3 regions of the Arthrobacter sp. StoSoilB19 genome follow, and region 1 is predicted to be linked to each of the others. Evidence: riboswitches for the same ligand, from Rfam matches in the RefSeq annotation. Region 1 holds a riboswitch; each other region holds the start of a gene.
What was found. Region 1 has a riboswitch for cyclic di-AMP ahead of LDO86_RS03995 (NlpC/P60 family protein). Riboswitches for the same ligand answer to the same signal wherever they lie in the genome.
Positions count from the first base shown of each region.

Region 2: it holds a riboswitch for cyclic di-AMP, as region 1 does, so the genes downstream of both, LDO86_RS10880 (LysM domain-containing protein) here and LDO86_RS03995 (NlpC/P60 family protein) in region 1, are expected to answer to the same signal.
Region 3: it holds a riboswitch for cyclic di-AMP, as region 1 does, so the genes downstream of both, LDO86_RS03350 (hypothetical protein) here and LDO86_RS03995 (NlpC/P60 family protein) in region 1, are expected to answer to the same signal.

Region 1 is NZ_AP024650.1:843,675-851,301, forward strand. Features, by position in the region: gene LDO86_RS03975 (DUF3027 domain-containing protein) at 1-542, shown strand, start outside; gene serC (phosphoserine transaminase) at 640-1,770, opposite strand; gene LDO86_RS03985 (metal-dependent transcriptional regulator) at 2,064-2,765, shown strand; cyclic di-AMP (ydaO/yuaA leader) riboswitch at 2,873-3,117, shown strand; gene LDO86_RS03990 (M23 family metallopeptidase) at 3,128-3,949, shown strand; cyclic di-AMP (ydaO/yuaA leader) riboswitch at 4,062-4,257, shown strand; gene LDO86_RS03995 (NlpC/P60 family protein) at 4,262-5,005, shown strand; gene LDO86_RS04000 (NlpC/P60 family protein) at 5,169-5,936, shown strand; gene LDO86_RS04005 (HNH endonuclease) at 6,205-6,705, shown strand; gene LDO86_RS04010 (NTP transferase domain-containing protein) at 6,801-7,475, shown strand; gene LDO86_RS04015 (DUF6457 domain-containing protein) at 7,472-7,627, shown strand, end outside.
Region 2 is NZ_AP024650.1:2,375,667-2,383,293, forward strand. Features, by position in the region: gene LDO86_RS10850 (metallophosphoesterase) at 1-276, shown strand, start outside; gene LDO86_RS10855 (glucose 1-dehydrogenase) at 433-1,326, shown strand; gene LDO86_RS10860 (DUF1810 domain-containing protein) at 1,363-1,809, opposite strand; gene LDO86_RS10865 (DNA alkylation repair protein) at 1,835-2,365, opposite strand; gene LDO86_RS10870 (TraR/DksA C4-type zinc finger protein) at 2,362-2,721, opposite strand; gene LDO86_RS10875 (lytic transglycosylase domain-containing protein) at 2,743-4,125, opposite strand; cyclic di-AMP (ydaO/yuaA leader) riboswitch at 4,386-4,556, shown strand; gene LDO86_RS10880 (LysM domain-containing protein) at 4,560-5,393, shown strand; gene LDO86_RS10885 (protein adenylyltransferase SelO) at 5,520-6,983, opposite strand; gene LDO86_RS10890 (ribonuclease Z) at 6,967-7,627, opposite strand, start outside.
Region 3 is NZ_AP024650.1:689,962-697,588, forward strand. Features, by position in the region: gene LDO86_RS03325 (glycosyltransferase family 4 protein) at 1-962, shown strand, start outside; gene LDO86_RS03330 (nucleoside deaminase) at 959-1,465, opposite strand; gene LDO86_RS03335 (phosphatase PAP2 family protein) at 1,521-2,324, shown strand; gene upp (uracil phosphoribosyltransferase) at 2,337-2,972, shown strand; gene LDO86_RS03345 (VOC family protein) at 3,034-3,459, shown strand; gene LDO86_RS03350 (hypothetical protein) at 3,547-4,260, opposite strand; cyclic di-AMP (ydaO/yuaA leader) riboswitch at 4,266-4,426, opposite strand; gene LDO86_RS03355 (glycosyltransferase family 39 protein) at 4,634-6,682, opposite strand; gene LDO86_RS03360 (glycosyltransferase family 39 protein) at 6,689-7,627, opposite strand, start outside.

The sequences.
Region 1 (7,627 bases):
CGGGCACGCCAGTGCAGGAGCAGGCTGCCAAGACCCAGCCCAAGCGCAAGGCAGGCGTGCCCGTGTGGCGCACGGGCAAGCCCGATGCTTTCCTGGCCGCGGCGGTGGACACCGCCCGGGCTGCAGTGGAGGGCATCACCCCGGCCGGCACCATCGGGCCGCACCTGGCAGCCAAGAGCGAGGGCGACCGGCTGGTCACGCACCTGTTCGAATCCCGGCTGCCCGGCTATGTGGGCTGGCAGTGGTATGCGGTACTGACCCGTAACTCGCGCTCCAAGGTGGTCACGGTCAACGAGTTGGGCCTGCTGCCGTCCGGGGACTCCGTCCTGGCCCCGGAGTGGGTGCCGTGGGCCGAACGCGTCCGTCCCGAGGACGAACAGCAGCAGGAACCGGAGCAGCAGGAGCCGGAACAGCAGGAACCGGAACAGCAGGAGCCCGGGCAGGGGACCCCGGATGGGCTTCGGGCAGCGGAGCGGGAACCCGGGGATGAAGGGCCGGCCGACGACGGCGCGGAGCCTGACGCCGAAACAAGGACTTCCTGACCACAAACAAACGGCGCCGTCCGGGGGAAACCCGGGCGGCGCCGTCGTGCTTTAACTGTGGTTACTTGCGCAGCTCGGGTTACTTGCGCAGCTCGGGTTACTTGCGCAGCTCGCCCACCACGTAGTCGATGCTGGCCAGCAGGGCGGAGACGTCGCTGGGCTCGATGGCCACGAAGGTGGCGATGCGCAGCTGGTTGCGGCCCAGCTTCCGGTAAGGCTCGGTGTCCACGATGCCGTTGGCGCGCAGGACCTTGGCCACGGTGGCGGCATCAATCGATTCGTCGAAGTCGATCGTGGCGATCACGTTGGAGCGTTCCTCGGGCTTGGCCACGAACGGAGTGGCGAAGCCGGACGCTTCCGCCCAGCTGTAGATGCGGCCGGCTGAATCGGCCGTCCGTGCAGCCGCGAAGTCCAGGCCGCCGTTGGAGTTCAGCCACTGGACCTGGGCATTCAGCGTCACCAGCGTGGACAGCGACGGGGTGTTGTAGGTCTGGTTCAGGCGGGAGTTATCGATGGCGGTCTGCAGGTCCAGGAAATCCGGGATCCAGCGGCCGCTGGCCTTGATGCGCGCGGCGCGTTCCAGCGCTGCGGGGGAGAACAGGCCAAGCCAGAGGCCGCCGTCGGAGGCAAAGTTCTTCTGCGGGGCGAAGTAGTAGACATCGCTCTCGGCAACGTCCACGTCCAATCCGCCGGCCGCTGATGTGGCGTCCACGAGGACCAGTGATCCCTCGTCGGCTCCGGCTACCCGCTTGACGGGGGCGGCGACGCCGGTGGAGGTCTCGTTCTGCGGCCAGGCGTAGACGTCCACGCCGGCCTCGGCCTTGGCTGCGGGCCGGGTGCCGGGCTCGGACTTGATGATGGAGGAGGCTTCCAGGAAGGGCGCCTTGTTGGTGGCGGCGGCGAACTTGGACCCGAACTCACCGAAGGACAGGTGCTGGGCCTTCTTCTCCACGAGGCCGAAGCTCGCGATGTCCCAGAAAGCCGTGGAGCCGCCGACGCCGAGGACCACCTCGTAGCCCTCCGGGGCGCGGAAGAACTGGCTCAGCCCTTCACGGACCGCTCCGACCAGGTTCTTGACCGGGGCCTGCCGGTGCGATGTGCCAAGGATCGTCTTGGAAGCTGCTGCCAGCGCGTCGATCTGCTCCTGCCGGACCTTTGACGGGCCGGCTCCGAACCGCCCGTCCTGGGGCAGGAGGTCGGCGGGGATCGTGATGCTGGTGTCGCTCACAGGTGCTCCAATTCGGCGGGGACAAAAGTTTGGTCCGGAAGGGCGGGCGGTCGGTGGTCGGCAGCGCCGGTGGCTGCGCTGCGGGCCATTCCCATTCTGCCTGAACCGCCGCCGGGGGCGGGAGCCAGGCCCGTCATAGTCCGGACAGTGAGACGTGCCGTCCCCGCGCAGCCCCTCGGGGCGCGGCTATTCGGACAAAGTCAAAATAGGCTAAGCTTTCCCCCGGACTACTTTGCGCGAAGAGGCGATACGGTGGGACAACGCAAGGTACTGCGCTCGAGGAGCTGAGCTGGATGACGGATCTGATCGACACTACGGAGATGTACCTCAGGACCATTCTGGAGCTTGAGGAAGAAAACATCGTTGCCCTTCGGGCCCGTATCGCCGAGCGTCTGCGCCACTCCGGTCCCACCGTTTCCCAGACCATCGGCCGCATGGAGCGGGACGGGCTGGTGGTCGTGTCCGGCGACCGGCACCTGGAACTCACGGACACGGGCCGCAAGCGCGCCACGGAGGTCATGCGGAAGCACCGGCTGGCCGAACGCCTGCTGGCAGACGTCATTGGCCTGGACTGGGCCTACGTCCACGACGAAGCCTGCCGCTGGGAACATGTCATGAGCGAGCGCGTTGAGCGCCGCATCTACGAGATGCTGGACCACCCCACCGAGTCGCCGTACGGCAACCCCATCCCTGGCCTTGCGGCGCTGGGCGGCCAGGCGGGGCCCGGCTTTGCCGACGGCGCCATCAGCCTGGTGGAAGCGATGAAGAATTACGGGCCCGCCTCCGGAGTGACCATCAGCCGCCTGGCGGAGCCGATCCAGGTGGAACCGGAGCTGCTGGCGCAGCTGGACGAGGGCGGTATCCGGCCGGGTGCCGCCGTGGCGCTGGAACGCGTGGGCGAATACATCTCCGTGCGGGTCCCCGGAATCGAAGGCGCATTGGAGCTGCCGCCCGAGGTTGCCGCCCACGTCTTCGTGGCCATCAGCCAGCCCTGATCGGGGCCCCCATACCCCACAGAGGGGCGACCACGCAAAGGTAACGGAATTGTTACCTAGGGTCTTAAGCCTCTATAGTGGAACCAAGCGTTGATACATAAGCGTTACCTGATCCGGAGCCGAGCTCTGCCAGCGGGTCAGGTGCACGAGTCGTTACTGGCAGAGGCGGGGGAACCACAAGCGGCAGCGGGGGACTGCCTTGGGGTGAAGTCCGTCAGCAGCAAGCCTCTCCAGTGAAGGATTCTTCCGGGAATACCCCCTGTGCAGAAGCTTGCCTAAGGCGGACCGGGTCTTTGATCTCTCTGACCCGAATCCGACAGCTAACTCCGCAGGCTTCTTCCAGAGAGGAACCCTTCTTGACCATGCAGACCTCCCGGGGCCGCCGCCGCGCGGCCGGCCCCCCTTCGGCACCCCGGGTTGCCGAAGTTGTCGCAGCGGAGCGCCCCCGCGACCTGCATCGTGACGCGCGCCGCCGCCGGGGTCCCTTCCGGCAGATGACGGAGTTTGCCGCGGCCAGCGGTATTGGCCAAAAAGCCGGCATTGCCCTTGCCGCCACAGGCCTGGTGCTGACGGTCACGGTGCCCGCCACGAGTCCCGTCATGGCCACGGATGCCGCCGGCAGTGCCCCCTTGGCCGCGTCCGCCGTCAGCCCCCAGCCCCAGATCTCGGCCGATGTCGGAGCACAGATCGACTTCAGCCGGTCGGCCGTGGTGACCCAGGCCGACCCGGACGGGAAGCTGAAGCAACTCCTGAGCGCCCAGTCCGCCGGCTCCGTCACGCGTGCCGCTTCGGCCGGCACCCTGGCTGCACCCCTCGCCTCCCTCACCACCGCTTCCCCCTTCGGCTACCGGGTCAGTCCCATCACCGGAGGCTCCGGAGACTTCCACCGGGGCCAGGACTTCGTGGCGCAGTGCGGGACCTCGGTCCTGGCCGCCGCGACAGGTACCGTGACCTTTGCCGGCTGGCACCAGTTCGGTGGCGGAAACCGCGTGGTCATTGACCACGGCAACGGGCTGGAGACCACCTACAACCATCTCTCGTCCTTCAACGTCAAGGTGGGCCAGACCGTCTCCCGCGGGGACGTGGTGGCACTGAGCGGTACCACGGGCGCATCCACCGGCTGCCACCTCCACTTCGAGGTGCAGGTCAATGGCGAAGTTGTCGATCCCATGGGCTGGCTGTAACCAAATGGTTGCCCGCTCTCACATGTCCGCGACGCGCCGTGACCTGAATGTGACATTGAAGCAAAACTGCTGTACCGTCTAACTCGCGTCAACTTTTCCGAAGTTGACGCTCTTGAGTGGATTGCCTAACTCTGCCACCGCTCAAGGTCCGTTCGCATTTCATCGTCTGGCAGGGGCGGGGGAACCAATTTTGGCCTTCATGTTCAGAAGGCCTTGGGGTTAAGTCACAAGCTTCCCAGGAAGCAGCGTGGCCGGGTGACTCCCATCCGAATCCGACAGCTCACCTCGCAGGCATTGGGAGAGGCTACCTTCGTGTCTTCACGCCATCATTCTGCGCGCCACCGTGCGCAAACGGTTCGCACCAACCCCCTGGACGCCATGTCCAAGGCCGTCAGTGCAAATGCCGGGACCGTAGGCCGCCAGGCTGCCGTTGTGGCAGCGGCTTCCGGCCTCATCCTGAGCATGGGCCTGCCCGCCACGGCAGCTGACACGACGGCCGGTGTCTCTGCCTCCACCGAGTCCGGCTCGTCCCAGGCAGCCCTCGCTGTCACGGCCGCACCCACGGCCACGGTGTCCTTCGAGCGTCCGGTCGTCAAGACCACCGCTGCTCCGAAGGTGGAAGCGGTGCGTACCCAGTCCACGGCATCGGCGAACCGCGCCACCACTACAGGCCAGGAGGCGTCTCCGGCCGCCAAGACGGCGGAGACCGTATCCGCTGCGGCAACCTCGGGCATCGCTGCCATCGCCTACACCGGCATCGGCCACTCCTACGTGTGGGGCGGCACCAGCCCGGTCACCGGCTGGGACTGCTCCGGGTTCGTGCAGTGGGTTTACGCCCAGGCCGGAATCAGCATCCCCCGCACCAATGCGTGGAGCATCATGACTCCCACCTCCACCCCGCAGCCGGGTGACCTGGTTGTCCAGAACGGTGGCGCGCACGTCGGCATCTACGTCGGCAACGGCATGATGATCAGCGCACTCAACCCCTCCCAGGGCACGCTGCTCCACTCGCCTGCAGCCACTGGCACCTCCTCGTACTACCACTACGGCAACTAGTTCTTGGGCTTAACGCTCCAAGGGCTATTTCTTTGCCCAAGGCTTTTTCGCTAGAAACCACATCCCCGTTCGGGACGCGCCGACGTACCCCCAAGATGCCGGCGCGTCCAACAACCTTCGCCTGCCTACAAGCGGTTTGAGGGAAAAACGAAAGAGAGAACTGATGACGACTCGTGCCACCGCACGGCATCGCGCCGAGGTCACCAAAACCAACTCGATCGCTGTTATTGCAAAGGCCGTCAGCGACAACGCAGGCGGCATGGGCCGCCAGGCTGCGGTTATCGCTGCCGCTTCCGGCCTGGTCCTGACCAGCGGCATCGCGGCCAACGCTGCCGACGCCAACGTCAAGCGTGATTCCGCTCCGGCGTCCGCACTGGAAGTTGAATCCGCAATCGACGCCCCGATTTCCGCGGCTTCCACCATCGCCATCAGCTACGAGAAGCCCGCTGTCACCACCACGCCGGCTCCCGTCGCCGAGCCTGAGCCCCAGGTCGAGGTGCAGGAAGCTGCTCCTGCCGCCGAGCCCGTTGCGGCTCCCAAGGTCACCGCCAAGGTTGCCACCGCTGCTGCTCCGGCCGCTCCCGCTGCCCAGGCTTCCGCCAGCGGCAAGGGCGCTGCAATCCTCTCGGCCGCCTACGCCCAGCTCGGCGTTATGCAGGACTGCACCATGCTGGTCACCAACTCGCTGGCCGCCGTCGGCATCCACTTCCATGACTGGCCCGCCGGCTACCTGTCCCTGGGCCGCACCGTGAGTGCAGCCGAAGCGCAGCCGGGCGACCTGATCTACTACGCTGACGGCGGCGCGGGCATGGCCCACATTGCTGTCTACGCCGGAAACGGCATGGCAGTCCACGGCGGCTACAACGGAAACCAGACTGTGGTCTTCAGCGCAAACGTGGGTTCCGGCCCCGTGTTCATCCGCGTCAACTAAGCATCCCAAGGCAGGCCTGAACGGCCGCAGGCCTGGCAATGCCCCCAAGGACCCCCGCCATCCCGGTGGGGGTCCTTCGCGCTTAATCGGCCCGCGCCGCCCGCGGCCGACCCTCCCGCGGTGTCCAGCCGTTGTCCTGCTCCAGAGTGGCGATTACCCGATTCTGCACTTCTTTGTTTACTCTTGTGATGTCGATCCATAGCCCGGACATGCCGAGGGCAGCCGGCCCTCGTGCCCCTGACGGGTGCGGCCGTGAAGAGGTAAGTGCATGCGCACTCTCGTTCTGAATGCTGGATATGAACCGCTGGCGGTTATTACTTTCCGCCGGGCGCTGGTGCTTGTGCTCACGGGCAAGGCAAGTGTGGTTGCCGAAGGTGACGACCCCGTGGTGGGCCCTACTGACATTCTGGGCCGCCCGTCCGTGATCCTCCTCAACCGCTACATCCGGCCCCGGTACAACCACTCCACGGCCGTCAGCCGCAGGGGCGTACTCCGGCGCGACGGGCATAAATGCGCCTACTGCGGGAAAGCGGCGCACACCATTGACCATGTTCACCCCAAGTCCCGGGGCGGGGCCGATTCGTGGGAGAACCTGGTGGCCGCCTGCCTGCGCTGCAACAACGTCAAGGGCGACCACACTCCAGCCGAGATGGGATGGACCCTGCGGTTCGTGCCCGAACCGCCGCACGGAACCATCTGGCAGATCAAGGAACTGGAGAAGCCCACGCCGGCCTGGGACCCCTTCCTGCTTCCGGAACGCGCTGCCTGACACCCCGCGCTGCCTGAGTTGCCGTGATGCTCCGGTGCGCCGGACGTTCTGACCCGCAGTGCGGCCCCTACGCTGCCGGTCGCTAGGCTGGGGGAGTGGAAGTGAACGGGCTTGCCTTTGATGCCGTGATCCTGGCCGGGGGGAGGTCATCGCGGCTGGGCGGCGTACCCAAGCAGTCGCTCGTCTTCCAAGGCCAATCCCTCCTCGAACGCGCTGTCGCTGCCGCCGCGGGGGCCCGGCATGTGGCAGTTGTGGGCGAGATGGCTTCCCTGCCAATCTGGCCTCCCAACCTGCTGAGCTGCAGGGAGCAGCCGCACTTCGCGGGCCCGGCGGCAGCCATAGCGGCCGGGCTGGATGCGCTGGCGGACATCGGCGAGGGTGCGCCCTACCTCCTGGTGCTGGCCTGCGACATGCCGCTGGCATCCCAAGCGGTGGCAGCGCTTCAGGAAGCTTTGCAGATGTCCACGGCGGCGGACCCGGCAAATGTCATGGCTGCCGAAGGCGGCCGCCCACAGCCACTGGTGGGTTTTTACCGCACGCCTGAGTTAACAAAGGCGTGCAGGGACCTCGCTGCCCGCGGGGCGCTGGTCAACGGCTCTGTCAGGTCGCTCCTTGCTAATCTGGACGTGCAGCTTGTCACAGTCCCTGCCGGGTCCACCTCCGACGTGGATACCTGGGATGACGCTGCCGCGCTGGGGATTGCCGCCGGGAACCAGAGCGAACGCCAGGACCGGCAGACGGGCGGAGCAAACGTGGGAGGCAATTCGTGAAGAGCCAGGACGAAACACTGGAAGAGTGGTGCAGGGCACTTCTCCAGGCGTACAAGCTTGAGGACGTCCAGGTGGACGTCAACGCGGTGCTGGCGCTTGCGGGCGTCGCCGCCCATGCTGTGGTCCGGCCAGCCGCTCCGCTCACCACTTTC
Region 2 (7,627 bases), 1.5 Mb from region 1:
GCCAACCTGGACGGAGTCCGCTTTGCGGTGGTCCATGAGACGGGGCCGGCCAAGGGCCGCGAAGTGCGGTGCGATGCGCTCTTTCCCGACGCCGATGTCCTGGTGTTCGGCCACAGCCACATCCCGTGGGACACGGTGTCGCCGAACGGCCTGCGGCTGCTGAACCCCGGGTCGCCTACGGACCGCCGCCGCCAGCCGGCGTGCACGTTCATGGAGGCCACGGTCGACGGCGGTCAGTTGGCCGAGGTCCGGCTGGTCACGGTCCAGCGTGACTGACCCGCCATGCCGCTTGGCATGAGGCCGCCTCTCTGCCTAGGCTAGGAACCGTAAGCATGCTTAGCTTTTTGCTTTCCTGTAACGGCGCAAATCGCGGGCTGCTTCAGTACCCGGGGCGACGAACCAGCCCGTGTCCGCACGACCAGGAGGACCACCATGACTGACCAGTACACCTTCCGCAATCCCGTGACGGCCTACGAAAAAATCTCCCCGCCCAGGCAGCACCAGCCCGAGCCGGGGCTGGATGCAGAACTCGAACCCAAGGCCGACCTGGGCGAGGAGACCTACCGCGGCACCGGCCGGCTGGAAGGCCGCCGGGCCATCGTCACCGGCGCGGACTCCGGCATCGGGGCCGCGACGGCGATCGCCTTTGCAAGGGAAGGCGCCGACGTCGTGCTGTCCTACCTGCCGCAGGAAGAAGCGGACGCCTCGCGCATCGCCGGGATCATTGAAGCGGCCGGCCGCAAGGCCGTCAAGGTGCCCGCTGACCTCAAGGATTCGGCGGCATGCCGCGACCTGGTGGAAACGGCGGTGGCGGTCCTGGGCGGGGTGGATATCCTGGTCAACAATGCCGGGAAACAGGTGGCCCAAGAGGACCTGCAGGACATTTCCGACGAGCAGTTCGACTACACCCTGAAGACCAATGTCTATGCGATGTTCTGGGTGACCAAGGCCGCCGTGCCGCATATGCCTGCGGGTTCGACCATCATCAACACCACGTCCATCCAGGCCTACAACCCGTCCCCCACCCTGGTGGACTATGCCACCACCAAGGCGGGCATCAACAACTTCACCAAGGGCCTGGCCCAGCAGCTCGCGCCCAAGGGCATCCGGGTGAACGCTGTGGCCCCCGGCCCCATCTGGACGCCCCTGCAGGTCAGCAGCGGCCAGCCCAAGGAGCAGCTGCCGGAGTTCGGCCAGTCCACGCCCCTGGGCCGTGCCGGCCAGCCCGCCGAACTGGCCCCCGCCTACGTCTTCCTGGCGTCGCCGGAGTCCAGCTACGTCGTGGGCGAAACGCTGAACGTCAACGGCGGCAGCCCCACGCCCTAGCAGCCAGCCGCGCTCCGGCTGCCCCGGTCCGTGTGGTCAGCCGGCTGCGTCCTGCGCCGCCAGGAGCTCGTCGGTGGCAGGGTCCGGCTCGCCGTTGAAGAACTGGGCCAGGACAGTCTTGAACACTGTTTCTCCGGGTGCTGCCCGGAGGAACAGTGTCATGGAGGATCGGAGTTTCCTGGCGTCGATGCCACCGAAGATGTCCTCGGCCGGCTGGTCGGCATGGTTGGCCAGGACCGTGGCACACTCGAGAAGCCGCGGGCCCAGGACTTCGTGGTCCAGGTAGGCCCGGGCTTCAGCCAGTGAAGAGATGGCGTATTTACGTGACATGGCGCTCTGCCCCAGCCCGGCAATCTGCGGGAAGATGAACCACATCCAGTGCCCGGACTTCCGGCCGACCTGCAGCTCCCCCAACGCCTGGTCATAGGTTCCGCCGGTGTTTTGGGCGGCAACAAATCGCCCAAGATCAAACGGCTCATTCATGTGGATCTCCTTCATTCGTCCGCTTTTAGAAAGTCAGTTCCTTCATGAGGGCAGCGGCCGCCGCCTGAAGATGGGGGTCCGGGTCCCCGCTCCACCGTTCCACCACACCGCGGGCCCGCTGCCGTTCACGCTCCCCCAGCCCTGCCAGCAGCGGCATCAGGACATCGGAGAGCAGGGGCGCGGTCAGATCCGCTGCGTGGGCGGAGCGGAGGAAGCCTTCCAGCCGGGTCAGGTCCGAATGCTGCAGGAGCCGCACCCGTGACTGCAGCAGCACCACGGCGGCAAGGCGGCGCTCGAAAACCGGGCGGGAGCCGGGCCCCGGCTGTCCCCAGAGGGCAGAGGCCAGCATCACGGTTGCGTCGTGGTCCAGGTCCGTGAATTTGCGCAGGGCGTCGCGCACGGTTCCACGGACGGCGCCCACGGAGGAACCATACGAGGCCAGCACACCGCCCGGGCGGTGTGCGACGTCGTCCGCGCGGTACCAGGCGCCCTCATTCTGGAGGGTACGGTCAACAAATTCCGCCGCAGCGGACACCACGTCCGCTGTGCCGGTCACCGCGCGCGCCCCGCGGAGGCGTGGTGGATGCAGAACGGGGTCCAGGGCCGGGCTTCCAGCCTGCCCTCGGCGATGGGTTCCCCGCACACCGCACAGATGCCATAGGTCCCCGCGGCCAGCCGGGCCAGGGCAGCTTCAATCTGGTCCAGCCCCGCCGAGCTTTGTTTCAGCAGCGCCGATGCCTGTGACAGCTCGAAGGCGATCGTGGCGCCCTCCGGATCGTGTTCGTCGTCGACGTTGGAGTCCTGGCGGGCCGAATTCGCAGCGTCGATGTCCGCCCGCAGCGCCGGCAGCAGCGCCATCCGCCGCGTCCGCTCCTCTTCGAGCAGTGCACGGAACCGTTCGAAATCTGGCATGGGGAAAGCCTAGCGCGTCAGTCAGTACCAGTTCAGGGATACGGAATGGTTCCATGCCCCGCACGGCGACCCGTAGCGGTCACGGATGTAGCCCAGGCCCCATTCGATCTGCGTCCGGTAGCTGGTCAGCCAGTCGCTCCCGGCGCTGGCATACTTGCCGGGCGGCAGTGCCTGGGCAATTCCGTAGGCCCCGGACCACGCGTTGGTGGCGGTGGTCAGCCAGTTGGATTCCTTGGTCCACAACTGGGCCAGGCACAGGAACTGGTCCTGGCCCCAGCCGAAAGCGGCAAGGCGTCCGGACGCGTAGCTTTTCGCCCCTGCCGGATCGTTGACCGCTCCACCGGGAATGGAAGGCACGACGACGGCGGGCGGGCTGGGCAGGGCCGGCTCGGCTGGCGGCGCCTCCGGAACGGAAGGGACAGGGTTGGCCGGCGGAGGGTTGGCCGGCGGAGGGTTGGCCGGGACAGGATTGGCAGGGGCTGGATTCACCGGGACAGGATTGCCGCCCACGGCGGCTGGGGCGGCTGGTGCGGGCGGCCTGGGCTGCTGGGCGGCCGCCGCGGCGGCCCTGGCGGCCGCTTCGGCCTGGCGGCGGGCCTGCTCCTCCGCTGCGGCGCGCTTGGCCGCCTGGGCCGCCTCGTAGGCAGCCAGCGCAGCCTGGCCTTGGCGGTACTCCCCCTCAAGCGCCGCCGTCGTCCCTTTCAGGGTGGCAAGCTGGGCCGTTAGCTCGCCGCCGTGCCGCTGCTCCTCGGCCACCTGCCGTGCCAGTGCGTCCCTGGCGGAACTGGCTGCCCCGGCTTTTGCCTTTGCCTCCCCGGACAGGCGCTCCCGTTCGCTCCTGGCAACCTTTTCCTGTTCCACCAGGGCAGCGGATACCTTTCCGGCCGCCGCCGCCTTGACCACCAACGCGGCCGTCTTGTCCCCCACGAGCTTGACGAGGTTGAGGCCCTGGACGCTGTTGGTCCCCAGGGCGTCCAGCGCCACGAAGAACCCGGCGTTGGTCCCGCCTGTCTTGTACGACTGCACGGCCAGGGCGCCGAGGTCCTTCCGGTACCGGGCCACTTCGTCGTTTGCGCGGGCGGCCCGTGCGGACAGGGTTTCCAGGCGTGATGTGGCGGACTGGAGCTCTGCATCCGCGGCAGCGTATTCGGCGGCCGACCGTACGGCTGCGTCCCCGGCTGCCTCCGACTGCGCCTGCAGGCCGGTCAAGAGCCCGTCGATGGTGGCAATTTCTGCAGCTTTTGCCGCTTCGGACGACTGCGCCTGCTGCACATCCGACCAGGAGGGATATCCGCCGGGCGGCGGCTCCTCCGCTGCGGCCGGCAGCACGGTGGCGGCGGCCAGGGCGATGGCCAGCACGCCACCGAGGAGCGGGATCCCTCGGCTGGTCACGAACAGGGGCATAGTCCCGAAGCTTACCGTCCGGCGCGGCCCCCGAGGGCGCGTCCGTGGCCACATTGTTACCGTTTGCAGCGATAAAGACCCTGCCTGCATCGGTCGAGGTCACCGCCCGAAATGCGAAGTACATCAAGACGTTTGCGCAATTGAGAGGGGAGCCTCGTATGTTATCCAAATGTGACAATCGGGGGCAGCGCGGGTTATGGTCGTTTGGTGTCCCTCTCAGACGGGACATTCCCGTCAGCATGCCGAGCCCTGCCGCTGATCATGGGATTCAACCGCTTTCCGTTTGGCAGGGACGGGGGAACCAAGTTTCTACGGCCACATGTGGCCTTGGGGTTAAGTCGTTAGCGCCTCCGCCCGCGGAGCCAGCTACCGGCCGGGTATCTCCAGCCCGAACCCGACAGCTCACCCCGCAGGCATGGGAGAGGCGATCAACTGTGTCAAAAATTTCCACCACTGCCCGTCACCGCGCGACTCCGGCCCGCTCCATTGTGCTCGAGGGCCTCGCCGTAACCGCCAAGTCCCAGGCCCGTTCGCTGGGCCGTCCGGCGCTTGCCGTTGCTGCAGCGTCCGGTATTGCCTTTGGCGTCGGAGCCCCGGCCCATGCAGGTGTCACCGGCCCGGACACCACTGAGAACACCAGCGTCCAGGCATACTCCGCACCTGCCCCGGCAGCAGCACCCGTCGCAGCAGCAGGAACCGTCCACACGGTGGTGTCCGGCGACACCATCGGGGCCATCGCGGCCGCCCATGGCGTCAGCCTCAACGACGTCCTGGCCGCCAACGGACTGGGACTGTCCTCCATCATCTACCCCGGTGACCAGATCCAGATCCCCGGCGCTGGCCACACCGCAGCCCCGGCGCCGGCAGCAGCTCCCGTCCAGACGGCAGCCGCAACCGCACCGGCAAACACCGGCATGAACATGTCCTACGCCTCAGCCGCCCCGGCGGCGTCCACCGGCACCGGGACCGGCGCTGCCATCCTGGCATCCGCTTACAGCCAGGTCGGCGTGAACCAGGACTGCACCGCAATGGTTGAGAAGGCCCTGCGCTCCGTCGGCAAGTCCGTCGGCGACCTGGCCCCCACGCAGTTCTTCCAGTACGGAACCGTTGTCGGCGCTCCCGCCCCCGGCGACCTGATCATCACCTCCGGCCACGTGGGCGTGTACGCCGGCAACGGCCAGGTTGTGAGCGGCGGCGTCAACGGCTACAGCACCGAGGTCCACTCCATCAGCTGGCTCGGCGGCTACTCCGCAGTCCGCGTAGCCTAGCCTTCGCAACGCTTTGGCAGCAGCAGGCTGGTACTAAACAGCAAAGCTGTTCTTAGACAGGAGGGCGGCAGCCGGGTATTCCCGGCTGCCGCCCTCCTGTCATTTCCGCACCGTACCGCTGAACAGTCACGTCCCGCAGAAGGTCATGTACGTGCCGAAATCCTCAGGGGCACCTTCGGCGTAGCGTTCCAGGCCCGGCCGCTCGGCGAAGGGGCTGCCGACGGCCTCGAGCAACTGCTGCAGGGGAGCCAGGTTTCCGTCAGTGGCGGCGGACAGCGCCTCTTCCACGAGGTGGTTCCGCGGAATATAGGCAGGGTTCACGCTGTCCATCAGTTCCGCGTCGGGCCCCAGGGCCTGCCACCGCTCCGCCCAGGCGTCGAACGCTTCAAGGTCCAGGACCATGCCGCGCACGGGACGGAGGTCCCCCCGCGCGGCCTTGCCCAGGTTCCGGAAGAACAAGGTGTAGTCCACCGGCCCGTCCTTCAGGATGGCAATGGCACCGTCCACCAGGGCGGAGGCGGCGTCGCTGTCCGCATCCCCCGACAGGCCCAGCTTGGCCTTCATGCCGCCGGACCACGCCTGGCTGTACTGTCCGCGGAATCCGCCAAGTACCTCCACCGCGGGGGCAACCGCCTTTTCCTGGTCCCCGTCGATCAGCGGCAGCATTGCCTCCGCCAGCCGTGCAAGGTTCCATTCGGCCAGCACCGGCTGGTTGGCGTAGGCGTAGCGTCCGCTGACGTCGATGGAACTGTAGACAGCGGCGGGATTGAACACATCCATGAACGCGCACGGGCCGTAGTCGATGGTTTCCCCTGAGATGGTCATATTGTCCGTATTCATGACCCCGTGCACGAACCCCACCAGCATCCACCGGGCCACCAGGTCCGCCTGGGCGGAGACCACCGAGGCGAACAACTCCAGGTAGGGGTTTGGGGCGCCGGCAGCGTGCGGGTAGTGCCTGCCGATGGCGAAATCCGCCAGCCGCTTCAGCAGCTCGAAGTTTTCCGTGGCCCGCGCGTACTGGAAGCTGCCGACGCGCAGGTGGCTGCCGGCAACCCGCGCCAGGACCGCACCGGGCAGCATGCCGTCACGCCTGACCTGCCGGCCAGTTGCCACGACCGCGAGCGAGCGGGTGGTGGGAATGTGCAGGGCATGCATGGCTTCACTTACCACGTACTCACGGAGCATGGGCCCGACGACGGCACGTCCGTCCCCGGCGCGGGCAAACGGCGTGCGCCCCGAGCCTTTGAGATGGAGGTCCAGGAGGCGGCCGCCTTTGTCCGTGACCTCACCAAGCAGCAGGGCGCGTCCGTCGCCAAGCAGCGGAGAGTAGCCGCCGAACTGGTGGCCCGCGTAGGCCTGCGCCACCGGGGTGGCGCCCGCCGGAACGTGGTTGCCCACCAGGAGCCGCACCCCTTCGGGACTGCGAAGGTACCCTGGGTCCAGGCCCAGGTCGCGTGCGAGCCTGTCGTTCAGGACCAGGAGCTCGGGGCTGGGGGCTTCCTCGGCCTGCCAGGGAACGGCGAGTTCCGACAGTTCCCGGGCGAAACGGCCGTCAAAAGTGACCGTGGATTCAGCTGCTGCCGTCATGGCTTAACCCTATCGCCGTAGTTCCGCCCGCTGCTTCCCGTGCCGGTTGCCGGCGGCGGGGAACGGCAATGTGCTGCAGGTCCTCAGCGGCAATGACCGTGGTTCCCGGAGCCTGCGCCCGTGCCTGCTCCGCGAGGTGCGGGACGCCGTCGCCATAGCGTGCGGAGAAGTGGGTGAGCACCAGCATCCGGGACTTCCCGGACGCCGCAAGTTCCCCTGCCTGCCCGGCGGTCAGGTGCAGGTATTGCCGGGCCAGGCCGACGTCGTCGTCACTGAACGTGGACTCGGCCACCAGCAGGTCCGTGCCTGCTGCCAGTTCTTCGGCACCGTGGCACGGTGCGGTATCCATGATGAAAGCGAAGCGCTGGCCCGGCCTGGGAATACTGACCTCTTCCAGCCTGGCCGCTCCGAGGACCCCTTCGCGCTGCAGCAGGCCCACGTCGGGCCCTTCGATGCCCGCCGCCCGCAGCCTCTCCGGCAGGAACGTGCGGCCATCTGGCTCGGTGAGCAGGTAGCCGTATGTCTCGATGCGGTGATTGAGGGGCCGGACCTCAAGCCTGTCCGCCACGGCACCGGCGCCGCCATGTGGATGGAGCCTCACGTCAAGCCCGGGCGGGCTGAGACCCACCAGGGCCCTGACCACC
Region 3 (7,627 bases), 150 kb from region 1:
CCGGCGCCAAGGAACGACGCCGGCTGGGCACCCTCCTCGGAGCATGGGAACCGGAGGCACACCACGGGGACGCAGTGGCCATCGTGGACGGCCTGGTGGCGGTAGGTGCCCCGGATGAACTCGAATACGCCGCGAAGGCGGGCGGGGAAACATGGGTCCTGGTGCATATGCCCGTTGAGGAAAGCTCCGGGGCTGCAGCCCTGGAACGCGAAGCGAGAGCCCTCCGTGCGGCAACCGGCGTGATCTGCACCAGCACGTCGTCTGCATCCCTCCTCCTGGAAAGGGGGCTTTCCCGGGTCACCGTTGTCCTTCCCGGCGTCAACCCCGCACCCCTGGCCCAGGGATCCAGGCCGCCGCACGTGGCGGTCATCGCCGCGCTGCTGCCCAACAAGGACCAGCTGCTGTCCGTGCATGCCCTGGCCCGGATCCAGGACCTTGAATGGACTGCGTCGTTCGTGGGCTCCGAGCAGGCGGACCCGGACTACGCACGGGAGGTCCGGGCTGCCATTACTGCCCACGGGCTCCAGCGGCGGGTTCAGCTCACCGGCGAGCTCATTGGCGAAGCCCTGGAGGCCGAATGGGCGCGGACGGACCTGACCCTGCTGGTGTCGCGGCTGGAGGCTTTCGGCATGGCCGTCACCGAATCCCTGGCCCACGGCATTCCTGTTCTGGTCCGTGCCGGGACCGGGGCGGTGGAGGCGCTTGGCATGGGCGGGCTGGGAACGGCCGACGGCGAACCCCGCCTTCCGGGGGCAGTGCTTACCCTTCCAGACGGCGGACAGGAGAGTCCCGGCCGCCTGGCCAATGCCCTGCGGGGTTGGCTGGTGGATGGAAAGACCCGGGAAAAATGGCGTTCAGCTGCGCTTGATGCGCGGACCAGGCTGCCGGGATGGAGCGAAACAGCGCAGGACGTGCTGGCCCTCCTGGAGGGACCCGGCGGACACGGGGAGCGGCAGGGCTAGAGGCTGCTCCGGTGGGCGGCGAAAAATTCGCGCAGCAGTAAAGCGCACTCTTCCCCGCGGACCCCGGGATACACCTCAACCCAGTGGTTCAGCCGGCGCTCGCGGAGGATATCGAATACCGATCCCGCAGCGCCGGCCTTCTCATCCCAGGCCCCGAACACAACCCGGGGAATCCTCGCCAGGACGATCGCGCCCGCACACATGGCGCAGGGTTCCAGGGTGACCACCAGTGTGCAGTCGGACAAGCGCCACCCGTCGCCCTGGCCGCCGCCGAGCCGTGCCCGTTCCCGCAGCCGTCCGGCCGCCTCCCTGATGGCCACCACCTCGGCGTGGGCTGTGGGGTCGCCCAGCTCCTCCCGCTGGTTGCGTCCCGAACCCAGAAGGTCGCCGTCGGGCCCTATCACTACGGCGCCGATGGGCACGTCCTCCGTGTCGAGCGCACGGCGGGCCTCCGCCAGGGCAAGGCCCATCCAGGCCTCGTGTTTCTTTTCGGGCAAGGGCATGGCTCAATGATAGTTTCGGGGTTAGTCAGGTTACTTGCCGATGCCGGGAGGCACCATGGACACTCTTCGGGACCGATTGGGTATTTGGTTCAAACCCTATGCGGCGTTGATCCTCACCATCCTTGTGGGCGGTGTGGTCATCGTGTCCCTGGCGCTGCTTGGGGCAGAGGTCTACGACGATGTGGTGGACTCCGCTGGCCTAGCCAACCTGGACAAGCCTGCCCTTGCCTTTGCCGAAGGCCTCCGCAGCCCCGGCCTTGACTCCTTTGTCACCGGTTTCACCAACATCGGCGGCGGCATCGGGATGCCCATCCTGGCCAGCATCCTCACCGCGTGGTTGACCTTCCTGAGCCGGAACTGGCGTCCGCTGGTCCTGATCGGCGGTGCAGCGGCAGCGTCCGTCACCGCCACCACGTTCGGCAAGAAGCTGGTGGGCCGTACCCGGCCCGACCATGCGGACGCCGTCCCCCCTTACGAGGATTCGCCATCCTTCCCCAGCGGACACACCCTGAACACCACCGTGGTGATCAGTCTGGTGATCTACCTCATCTGCCTTCAGTTCCACACCATGCGGGTCCGGGTTACCGCCATCACCGCCGGCTCGATCTTCATCATCGCCATGGGCCTGAGCCGGGTCTTCCTGGGCCACCACTGGCTCACGGACGTTATGGCCGGCTGGATCCTGGGCCTGGCCTGGGTGGCAATCGTTATCCTGGCCCACCGGCTGTTCCACCTGGTCCGAAGGCGCGAGCACGCAGGGGCAGCGCCGTCGTTCGACCGTCCCATCGTCCGGGACGTGGTGGCCGAGGAACTGCACGACGGCGAACACTCCGGACGCGGGAAGGGCAGCGCCGAGTGATAGTTTTGGGGGATGCGCACTCTCGTTGTTGACCACCCCCTGGTCGCCCACAAGCTCACTGTCCTGAGGGACAAGAACACGCCGTCGCCGGTCTTCCGCCAGCTGACGGAAGAGCTGGTGACCCTGCTGGCCTACGAAGCCACTCGGGAGGTCCGCACCGAGCCCGTCACCATCGAGACGCCCGTCAGCACCACCGTCGGCACCGCCTTCACCAAGCCCACCCCGCTGGTGGTTCCCATCCTGCGCGCCGGCCTGGGAATGCTGGAAGGCATGACCAAGCTGGTTCCCACCGCTGAAGTGGGTTTCCTGGGCATGGCCCGGGACGAGGAGACACTGGACATCATCACCTACGCGGAGCGCCTGCCGGAGGACCTCACCGGCCGCCAGGTTTTCGTCCTGGACCCCATGCTGGCCACGGGCGGAACCCTGCGCGAAGCCATCAAGTTCCTGTTCAAGCGCGGCGCTTCCGACGTCACCTGCATCTGCCTGCTGGCCGCCCCCGAGGGCCTGGCGCGGCTGGAGGAGGAACTGTCAGGGGCCAACGTGCACATCGTCCTGGCCTCCATCGACGAGAAGCTCAACGAGAAGTCCTACATTGTCCCCGGGCTGGGCGACGCCGGCGACCGCCTCTACGGCATCGCCGGGTAGCACTTCAACCCTGTTTGAACGGGCTCTTTCCCAACGGGTGTCCCGCCGCTAGCCTGTGCGGATGGACTGGAAACTCGAGCTTGTCTTTGTCCCCGTATCCGACGTTGACCGTGCCAAGGACTTCTACGTCAACAAAGTGGGCTTTAACGCCGACTACGACGAGCGGCCGTCGGACTCCATCCGCTTTGTGCAGTTGACGCCGCCGGGCTCGGCCTGCTCCATCTGCATCGGCGAAGGACTCGTCGACGCCCCGCCCGGCACGGGCTCCAACCTGCAGATGGTGGTCGACGACATCAATGCGGCGCATGACCAGCTCAAGAGCAACGGCGTGGATGTCAGCGATGTGGACGTCCAGGACTGGGGCCACTTTGTGTACTTCGCCGATCCGGACGGAAACAAGTGGGCTGTCCAGTACATCCCGTGGCGGAACGCCGGGCCGGGCGCTGGCGGGAACACCGGACAGGACGCCGGACCGGGCGCTGGTTAACCAAAGCGGCGGGCCGCATCATGATGATGCGGGCCGCCGCTTTGGTGCAGTTCCCCCGGCATCGCTGCCGCCGGGGGGGAGTAGTGCCTAGTACCAGTTGTGGGCCAGGTGGAAGTTCAGGGCACCACAGGGCGACTGGTAGCTCTTCTTGATGTAGTCCAGGCCCCAATTGATCTGCGTGCGGTAGTTGGTGAGGTAGTCCGCGCCGGCGCTTGCCATCTTCTCAGCGGGCAGGGACTGGACGATGCCGTATGCCCCGCTGCTGGAATTGGTGGCCGTGGTGGTCCAGTCGGACTCCTTGGTCCACAGCGTCTGCAGGCACTGCATCTGGTCCGGTCCCCAGCCAAACGCCCCCAGCTGGCTGGCGGCGTACGCTTGGGCGCCTGCAGGATCGTTAACCGCGACGGCGCGAGCCGGCTCAGGTGCGGGGGCGGGCTCAGGCGCCGGGGCCGGGGCAGGCGCTGCGGGTGCTGCCGGTGCCGCTGCGGGGGCCGGTTCCGCTGCCTGCGGTGCCACGCTGATGGCAGCGGGCGCGGGGCTTGCTGCCGGGTTGGAGCGGATCTCGCTCTTCTCGATGCTCATTTGAGCGTCGGACGCCGACGTGGAAGGGTTGGACGCGGTGGATGACACCGGAGTCATGCTGCTGGTGGCCTGTCCTGCCGCGCCTACCCCCACCAGCACCGCGCACGATGCTGCAAGGACGGCGGCGCGCTGGCCCAGGGTGGTCTTCTTGGCCTGCTGCGCGGCCCTGTGTTTAGCCTTGGCCTGCAGCAGGCGTGCTTCTGCCGTGTTTTTGGACATGATTGATCGCCTCTCACACCTGCGGAGTTAGCTGTCGGGTTCGGATGAGGGCATCCGGCCGTACGGAAAGATCACGTACTGGCTTAACCCCAAGGGCATTCAATGCCCGGGACGGTGGGTCCCCCGCCTCTGCCGTAGCTCAATCGGAATCCGGGGAAGCGGCAGAGCTTGGCGTCGACCCGGGATATGCGGCCCGAACGGGGGCCGCACCCAATCGACGCTACAGGAAGTGCACGCGAAAGTCACATTTAGGTAACGGAAGTCACGATCCTCAGCGCGTTGATTTGCCGGATTCCCCGTTCGTAACCTCGGTCCCATTGGGGTATGGCCGCCCCATTTCATGAGCGCAGCGCGCCGACCGTTACAGTTCCCGTTACCCAGCCAACAGGTAGACGGTGGTGCCGCCAATGCTCTGCGCCGTGAAGTTGTTCGCCACCCACTGGGCGATCTGGGCGGCAGCGTCCGAACCGGTACTGGCCCGGATGGTTCCGCCTGTGATGAAGTAGTGGATCTTTCCCTGGGACACCAGATCCTGGAACTCCGCCAAGGTAGGGGCGGGATCTGTGCCGTTGAACCCACCCACCGCCATGACCGGCAGTTCCGTTGCCAACTGGTAACCGGCAGCGTTGTTCGACCCCACCACTGCCGCTGCCCAGGTGTAGCCCGAGGCGCCATTCCTGAGTGCTGCCACGAGTTCCGCGGACGGCGTGGGGGCGCCCAAGAGGCCTCCCACGGCCCCGCCTCCGCGACCACCGGCAGCAGCGGTTCCGCCGGGAAGTGTTCCCCCGGGCGCGCCCTGCTGGCGGGCCGTGTTTCCCTGGGTTGTTGGCTGCCTGGTGCTGCCTGTCCCGCTCCGGCCAGGGCCCGTCCCGCGAGGGGCGAAGCCCGACGAGGGCCCGGCACTGACGATCGCCCCGCTGTGCGTTGTCGACGCCGTGGAAAGGGAGTACGCCAGCGGCCCGGTGAGCGACGCCGCAATGGCGAGCGCCGCCGTCGTCCGCTGCACGGCACGCCAGCGCAGGAACCTGCCGAACGCCACGCCCGCTGCGGCCGCCAAGCCTCCGGAAAGGACCAGCCAACGCAGCCACGCGCCGTAGGCGGACGTGGTGCCCAGCAGCTGGAAGGCCATCAGGGCGGCCGCGGCCACCGCTGCGGCCAGCAGGAGTGCGGCGGGTGGCTGCTGCCGGTGCTGCCACAGGAGGACCGTGCCCAGCCCCGCAAGCCCGGCGATCCCCGGCGCCAGCGCCACGGCGTAGTAAGGGTGGATGATGCCGGCCATGAAGCTGAAGACCAGGCCCGTCACCAGCACCCACGAGCCCCAGATGATGACGGCGGCGCGCACCGCATCGGTCCGCGGGGCCCGCCGGCCCAACCACAGCAGGCCCGCCGCAAGGATCAGGGCGGACGGCAGCAGCCACGCGATCTGGCCGCCGAACTCGCTGTTGAACATCCGGAGCAGCCCGGGATCTCCCCAGCCGTTGCCGCCGCCCACACTGCCGGTCTCGTCGCCCGTCAGCCGGCCCAGCCCGTTGTAACCCAGCGTGAGCTCCAGGATGGAGTTGTTTTGCGATCCGCCGATGTAGGGACGCAGGCCGGCCGGCGTCAGCTCCACCGCCAGGAGCCACCACCCGGCGGAGGCCACCATGGCCGCTCCCGCCGCGGCCAGCCGGAGCAGGCGCCGCGGGAGACTGTGCGGGCCTGCCAGCGCGTAGGCGATTGCGAATCCCGGAACCACCAGCAGGACCTGCAGCTGCTTGGCCAGGAAGCCGAAGCCCAGGAACACTCCGGCAAGCAGGAGCCAGCGCAACCGGTCCTCCTGGACTGCACGGAGGACCGCGTAGGCGGCTGCCGTCATGAGCAGCACCAGCAGGGCGTCCGGGTTGTTGAAGCGGAACATCAGCGTGGCAACGGGGGTGAGGGCCAGGACGGCCGCGGCGATCAGTCCTGCGCGGTGCGCCAGGCGTGGATCGGCCGTGGCAGGCGACGCGGCCCGCCGTACGGCCAGGTAAAGCAGCCAGGCGGTGCCGACGCCCATCAGTGCCTGGGGGACCAGGATGCTCCAGGAACTGAGGCCGAAGATCCGGACGGACAACCCCATGATCCACAGCGACGCCGGCGGCTTGTCCACCGTGATGGCGTTGGCCGCGTCGGAAGAGCCGAAAAACCAGGCCGTCCAGTCCTGCGATCCGGCCTGGGCCGCGGCGGAATAGAACGCGTTGGCCCAGCCGGATGCTCCAAGGTTCCACAAGTACAGCACGGCGGTCCCGGCCAGCACCGCTGCCAGTTCCAGCCCCCGCCGGAGCGCCCGCGGGTCCGGCCGGTAGCAGGCCGGGACAGGATGATGCGCGGCGGCAGGAGCGCCGGCAGGGTGTCCGGTGTGGACCGACGCAGTGTGGACGGACGCTGGGTAGTGGCTGGCCATGGAGTCCTACTTGGTGAGTTGGTACACGGTGGAGTTGCCTACGGTCTGGGCCTGGAAGTTGGCCTGGACCCAGGCGGCCACCTCGGAATTGCCGCGACCACCCATGCCGCCGCCACCCATGCCACCGCCTTGGATGAAGTAGCCGATCTCGCCCTTGGCCACCATGTCCTGGAACTCGGCGAGCGTGGGGTAGGGGTCACCGCCGTTCCAACCGCCCAGGGCAATGACGTTGGTGTTCGTGGCGAGTTCCAGGCTGGCTGCCTGGCTGGCGCCGGAGACGATCGCGGACCACTTCGTGGTGGTGGCCTTCAGGAGTGCCGCCACCGCCGCATCTGCGGATCCTTCGCCCGGGCCGCCGGCGCCCCCGGCACCCCCGGCACCTCCGGGGCCGGCTGCGCCGTCGAGGCCGCCGAAGGGATCGAGTCCACCCGCACCGTTGGCAGCGTCAGTGGCGGCCTCCCTGCCGTCAGCCCGTGCGCCGCCGAATCCAGCGGCACGGTTGCCGAAGCCACCCGCGGACGAACCCGCCGGGCCCGACGTCGGAATGGAACCGGAGTGGGCGGAAGCAGCGGTGGCGAGGGTCCACCCCGCTGTCCCAAGACCGCCGGCCAGGAGGGATACGACGACGACGGCGGCCGCACCGGCCCGGCGGAACCGTCCGGAGGCGCCCAGTTTCGAGGTGCCCGGTTTCGAGGTGCCCAGTGCGTCGAGGCGGAGGAGGATTGCGGCGGCGGCGAGGACGCCGAGCACGATGATGGCGACCCGCAGCCAGGGGAGCCACGACGTGTCGCGGCCCAGCAGGACTGCCGACCACACAGAGGTGCCGAGGACGGTCACGGCGAGGACGATCCGGGCCGGCCAGTAGCTGCGGCCACGCCAGAGCTCCACTGCGCCTATGCCCACCAGCGCTGCGATCGCCGGCGCCAGTGCCACCGAGTAGTAGGG